Regions from separate parts of the Bombilactobacillus sp. ESL1197 genome, predicted to be linked through region 2. Evidence: riboswitches for the same ligand, from Rfam matches in the RefSeq annotation. Region 2 holds a riboswitch; each other region holds the start of a gene.
The links. Region 2 has a riboswitch for thiamine pyrophosphate ahead of thiT (energy-coupled thiamine transporter ThiT). Riboswitches for the same ligand answer to the same signal wherever they lie in the genome.
Positions count from the first base shown of each region.

Region 1: linked by a shared signal. The riboswitch ahead of cytX (putative hydroxymethylpyrimidine transporter CytX) and the one ahead of thiT (energy-coupled thiamine transporter ThiT) in region 2 are both predicted to bind thiamine pyrophosphate.
Region 3: linked by a shared signal. The riboswitch ahead of thiW (energy coupling factor transporter S component ThiW) and the one ahead of thiT (energy-coupled thiamine transporter ThiT) in region 2 are both predicted to bind thiamine pyrophosphate.

Region 1 is NZ_JBYLTY010000002.1:368,667-370,944, forward strand. It holds TPP riboswitch at 1,323-1,423, shown strand; gene cytX (putative hydroxymethylpyrimidine transporter CytX) at 1,511-2,278, shown strand, end outside.
Region 2 is NZ_JBYLTY010000001.1:396,136-398,413, reverse strand. It holds gene lplA (lipoate--protein ligase) at 1-549, opposite strand, end outside; gene thiT (energy-coupled thiamine transporter ThiT) at 622-1,194, opposite strand; TPP riboswitch at 1,235-1,334, opposite strand; gene AC3B6B_RS01645 (DUF4811 domain-containing protein) at 1,461-2,198, opposite strand; gene AC3B6B_RS01640 (MDR family MFS transporter) at 2,201-2,278, opposite strand, start outside.
Region 3 is NZ_JBYLTY010000001.1:581,981-584,258, reverse strand. It holds gene cbpA (cyclic di-AMP binding protein CbpA) at 1-590, shown strand, start outside; gene thiW (energy coupling factor transporter S component ThiW) at 664-1,173, opposite strand; TPP riboswitch at 1,326-1,414, opposite strand; gene AC3B6B_RS02405 (C39 family peptidase) at 1,459-2,172, opposite strand.

The sequences.
Region 1 (2,278 bases), on a different contig from region 2:
TTGATATGTATTTGGGCATGAAACCAATGTTGGAAAAAGAATAGATATCCGCAACTTGCTTATCCTGTGTGAAAATTAAGCAAGAAGCTTCTGCTATGTATTTTTTAACAAAGAACGTTACTTTAAATGTTAATAATTGGTTCACTGACTTTATTTGAATATTTAAATGGTGATAAAACTATATTTTTTAAATTATTATGCCTTATTATTTAATAATAGTATTTTTTGACCATATAGATCTACGTTTAAAAGAGCTTATATATATATATATATATATATTTGGAATCTAATTTCTACAGTAAGTAAAATACATTATAGTAATAAATACTAATTAACTAAACAAAATAATTTGTTATCAAAGCCTTATATATTTAAGATATATTATTATTTTTAATGATTAAAGAATTATTGCTCATAGGACTTGTACCTTTGGGTATCATTTTGATACCCAAAATACATTTGCCTAATTTTTTATAGAAACTGAACTTTAGTATTTTTCAAATTTATCTAAAGTATTTTTATTGCATTAACATTAAGTGAAAAATACATCCAAATATATAACCGTGTTCAACGTTCAGTAAAAAAACTGATTAAGTGTTTAATAATCTAAATTTCACGTAACATATTTTTAGTTGTTATTTAAATTTTGAAATTGTTTGATACTTATCAAAGTTAAAAAAGGCTCTAAATAAATAATTATTTAGATGCTTATAAGTTTACCTTTTATTTTTAAAGAAAGTATTAAATATGTTAATCATTAAACATCAGTACTATTTATTAATACAAATTATTTTCATTTCAAATTATAATTATTAAAACCAATTAGTTAATCAAATGGATTATTTTATTATAAATCGAAATAATTCTTTAATCATTAAAAATAATAATATATCTTAAATATATAAGGCTTTGATAACAAATTATTTTGTTTAGTTAATTAGTATTTATTACTATAATGTATTTTACTTACTGTAGAAATTAGATTCCAAATATATATATATATATATATATAAGCTCTTTTAAACGTAGATCTATATGGTCAAAAAATACTATTATTAAATAATAAGGCATAATAATTTAAAAAATATAGTTTTATCACCATTTAAATATTCAAATAAAGTCAGTGAACCAATTATTAACATTTAAAGTAACGTTCTTTGTTAAAAAATACATAGCAGAAGCTTCTTGCTTAATTTTCACACAGGATAAGCAAGTTGCGGATATCTATTCTTTTTCCAACATTGGTTTCATGCCCAAATACATATCAATTAAATGTTGTACTTTTTATGTAAACGTTATAAACTAGCATCTGTAAACATATAATTATCGCAAAGGGGAGCCTATCTGTGCTGAGAATGATGAAAATCAGACCCTTCGAACCTGTTTTGTTAAGACAAACGTAGGAATTGTGATCAATTGAAAGTATTCTTTTTGCGAAATTGTTGCTGAATCGTAAAAGAATACTTTTTTATTGCCACAACCAAGTATTTATTCGGAAAGTGTGTGCAAAATGCAACAAACAAAGTTGAGTAGTTTATTTTTATTGTGGCTGGGAACAGCAATCTCAATTGCTGAAATTGTTACTGGAACCTTAATGGCTCCCCTAGGATGGGGGAAGGGTATTAGTGCCATTATTATCGGGCACTTGATTGGCTGTTTTTTATTTTTATTACCCGCAGCTTATCTTTCAGCAATTAAACAACAACCAGCCATTGCCGTCACACAAAGTATCTTTGGTAAGGCTGGAGTTGAAATTTTCTCTGGTTTGAATGCGTTACAGTTACTCGGTTGGACGGCAGTGATGATAGTCAATGCGCAATTGGCTTTAAATAGTCTGGCACAGAAGTTATTTAATTATCATAATACCGTGGTCATGGCAGTAATTGTAGCGGGATTAATTATTATTTGGCTATTATTGAACCATCAATGGCTCTTTCGAATCAATAATTTAGTAGTTATTCTCTTAGCTATCGGGATGCTTTTAGTAGCAGGAATTTTGCTGACACATTCTTTCCCTCATGCACAGCAGCTAAAACTCACTCCGATCAGTTTTGGCAGTGCGGTAGAACTCAACGTGACGATGGTCTTATCTTGGCTACCATTGATTGGTGATTATACCTATCAAGGACAGCAGCCAGTGAAGGAAAGTTTAGTGAGCGTCCTGGGTTACTTTCTCGGTAGCTGTGCCATGTTTGTCCTAGGATTATTAGCCGTTTTAAAATCTGGACAAACTAATTTTAACCAAACCCTAGCACAAACCAATTTGGGCATCATCGCT
Region 2 (2,278 bases):
CGTTACCCGACTGCGCACCGACTTAATACCTTTAGAAGCAATCTTATCTTTGGGTACATGCAAGGCTTTTGTCAAGACGTCTAAATCGACATCATACGATAAAGTACCATGTGAGAAAGTTTTGCCATTCTTGGTATACATGGCATTGCCCGAAAACTTTTTACCGTCTATTAAAATATCATTGCGCCCGGAAACTTGTGCCCCAGTTGCCCCTAAGCGGTGTAAGGCGTCAACCAGCGGTTGGGTTATTTTTTTAAAGTCACCAAACTTTTCATCTTTTGCATCGACTACAAAACTAAAACAAAGATTACCTAAGTCTTGATATACTGCGCCGCCCCCCGAAAGTCGTCGAGTAACCGTGATTTGATGTTGACGGACATAGTCGTTATTCAATTCTTCAATTGTGTTTTGATTATGACCAACAATAATACAAGGACTTTCAATATAAAACAATACTAGTGGTTCATCAAAATCCTTATTATTCATTAAATACTGCTCAGTGGCTAGATTATCACGGATATCATGCGATTGCATTACTACATAGTACATTCAGAGCACCTCTCTTTATAAACGTTTTCAATAACATTATAAAGAAATTAAACTCAAATGACTATCTTTAATTTATTTTGTTTTTAAATTTAATAATTTAACTAAAATATTTTTTAAACAGCCAAAGACGATTAACGCAAAAACTAAACTGGCAACTGCACTACCACCATTAACTAATAACGACCATGTCCACGGATTAAATGCTTTGGGAGCATAAGAACTCCACACCAAGACGCCCGCCACAAAATGACAAAAGTATTTGATAAATAATGCAACACTACTACTAACTAATACTGCTGGCAAAATCGATCGGTGTTGTTGAATCCGCTGCTCAATCACAGGTGCCCAAAGACCAGCTAAGCCTAAGACCCCAAAGGCCACAGGATATTCCAATATTCCTTGCCACACATTTAAAACCGAACCACTACTTAAGCCTCGTAAAATCAAATCCAATAATCCCCACACAATACCAGCGATAATGCCGGCTTTAACACCCCGGCGCCAAGAATATAAACACAAAGGAACGACTCCATACAAAATCTCAATTGAGGAAATTCCTAAACTGTGAGGAATATACGACAAAGCCATGGCTAGCGCCACGATGATTGCACCTTCAACCAACGTTTGTAACTTATTTTTTGACATCAAAAAACACTCCTTTTTAACTATCTCGCAAAAAAGAGTGTCTACCACTCATCACAATTCCTACGCTTGTACTAACAAACAGGTTCCAAGGGTCTGAACTTAATCACTCTCAGCTATTTAGAGCTCCCCTTTGCGATGATAATCTGATTTAATTTAATTCGAGTGTAACCGAATTGATGTTAAAACACAAGAAAACATCCAAAAAAATAGACTTTTGAGAAATTTCTCAAAAGTCTATTTGGAACATTTAGTTGTTGTCACACAGTTTATTGACCAACTGCTTTTTTAATCAATTGCGTTTGAAATTCTTGCGCATATTGTTTACTCAAAGCTGCCATCTGGGCCTTATTAGTCATTAAACTAGGATCTTTCTTCGCTGCAGCAGCCAATTTTTGTTTAACATAAGCTTGAGCTTGTGTTTTAACTTGCGCTTGACCAGCTGGCGTTTTCATTTGGGCCATTTTCTTTTGTAATTGCTTAACTTGATTCATTGATAAATGTAACCAATTCTTAGGCAAATAGAACGTATTAACCCGTTTAACTAATTTATTATCCATCCCAGAAACGCCAAACCAAATCTTATCCGCATTTGATTTATACTTCCAACGCGTAACCGTCTCTTTTAAAGAACCGTCCTGTTTAGTGGTGGACTTAATGTGGTTATTAGAAATTGTTTCTTCATTAACTTGTGAATGAACGGGCTTTTTCTGATCTGGATCAGTTTTATAAACTTGCACCGTTTCTTTTCCATTGGTACCCACAGTCTTATACAACATTAAGTTCAAGCCATTAGCTGATTTAGCTGGGTAAATCTGGGTAGTTTTACTTTCGGTCACTTGGTGCATACCGAAGTGATTATAATCATTCAAGACTAAAAAGACGAGTGACAATCCGAAAATAATTAAAGCAATAAGCGTAGCGAATGTCCGTAAAAGTGGTTTTCTTAAATAGACAAAACTCATAAAGGTAGCGACTGCACCGATAACTAAAGTTACTAAAATCATGCCTATTCACCCCCCTTTACTACTTTGTTCACATCAACATCTTTAGCCTGGTTCTTTTCTTTTAAGAAGAAGGCCAAAAC
Region 3 (2,278 bases), 190 kb from region 2:
TACAAATTTTAGAAGATACTGGTTTTCGGTGTGTCCCGATTTTAGATGAAACGGGAACAATCTTTCGGGGCAATATTTATAAAATGCACATTTACCGTCACAAATCACGTGGGGGTGATATGAACTTACCAGTTACCTATCTAATCAAGAATGCAACCAAAACCATTCCCGTGAACGCTCCCTTTTTTAAAGTCTTTTTTAATATTAAAGATTTACCTTACATTGCTGTTTTAGACGAGAACAACCATTTTTACGGAATTTTAACACATACTAAATTATTAAATATGTTATCTGAAGCCTGGAATATTAATACTGGTAGTTACGTCTTAACGGTAATTTCCTCGGGACAAAGCGGCGAATTAGCAGCTATGTCTTCAATTATTAGTCGCTATGCTAATATTGCTGGTTGCTTAACCTTGGATGCCCGCAAAACAGCTCTCGTACGGCGGAATTTATTTACGTTACAATCGGGACTGACACCAGCTACGCTAGCAAAAATTGTTCATGAACTAGAAGAAAACAACTTTCGCGTAGCCGAAATTGATGATTTGCAAAAGGGCACTATTTTAAACGAGCTCCCCCAAGCTTAAAGTCAATTGAAGAATTTTTTTAATACTAAAATGAGGCTCGGACAATTTTGGTCCGAGCCTCATTTTTTATTTTTTAACGAAATAACTTTTGGATCTTTTGAAAGGTAGATAATTTACCCAATTTAATTAATAATAAACAAGATACAATAGAACCCATAATGGCTGCGCCTAAAAAACGGGGCGTATAAACGAATAAATATAAGCCACTAGCTGATCCTGTGAACCAGGCCATTACTGGATAAGATAATAATGAACCAATAATGCCCGTACCAATTATTTCTCCCAGAGCAGCTGCCCACGAATGCGGCCAAACTTTGTAAAAGAATGCCGCTAAAAAAGCGCCAAAAACCGCTCCTGTTAAAGCTAATGGCGGAATACCTAAAAATAGCATCCGCATTAACCCACAAATCAAGGCCATCAACGTCGCAGCGAACGGATTCATTAATACCGCCGCAATGATATTGACAACACTCGACATGGGAGCCATGCCCTCGACTCTCAAAATTGGTGATAGGATAAAATCCAACGCAATCATTAATGCTATCACTGTTAATCTTTTGACCTGCAAACTTTGTTTCGTCATCACTGTTTCCTCCAACTATTGAATTAAAGTCGAAGGGGGTTCACAGCCTTAAAAACATCTTGAAGCCAAAATAAGTTCAAGAACTAATCAGCTTCAGCCAGATCTCAAAACAATTCCCTTATCTCAAGATCAGTTATCAACAATTAGCTGCCAGCTTATTTTGTGTCTATTCCTGCGCTAGTATTATCTAGATCAGGTTCACGAGTATGTTCTCAGCTATTTAGCACCCCGTAGACTTTCTAAAATTCATTATAGTAGCTTTTGTTGATTTAGGAACACCCAAATTTATTTTTGACTTAAATATAAATATTGAGCTCGCATTCCCGTAAAGGAACGCAATAATTTTTTAATTGGAACTTTCCGATCTTTTTTCTTGAGTGGGTCATTTACATAAAAATAATGTTGATCAATACCAGTCACAACTACCGAATGAATCAAAGGACTGACGGTCATTGTTCCTGAAGGCGTCTTCCATTTGAGCAAATCATTTTTGGTCACTGGTTGAAAATCTAACGTAGCCAAAATCCAAACTGGTTTCTCATGGTGTATCAAACGTTTTAAATCGGCTGGCTGTAAATTTTCGCCACTGTGAACCTGATATTTGTTACCGACAATTTGCCGACACAACTTACTAATTGGTTCCACGTAAACGCCCATAGCTGCATAACCATCTTTGATATTACCAACAAAACCCTTACGCGGATCACCATGGTGCGTCGCATCTACCAAAAAAGGCTGACGGTCAATCTGAGCTGCCAAGTCATTTTTAGTTTCGTGAAAACCATAGTATCGCAATAACATTGACAATGAAGTCACTTCACAGCCATTTTTTAAAGGATTATCCTCTAGTTGATTTTCGTAAGGTACATCTAATAAAACCTCTTGATGGTAAGTGAACGGATTATGCAGACCATCGGCGGCGATAAACAAATAATAACCTAGACCACCAACTAAGAAGATTGCTAAAAAGAATATGACGAACTTTGTAGTTTTTTTCATATAAATAATTATACTCAGATACTGGCTTTTTTGTACGATAATTATTAATTTCGCTAGTTAAAAAAAGTTAAAACAAAAAATGCCCACAAATTTTTAAAAATTTGCG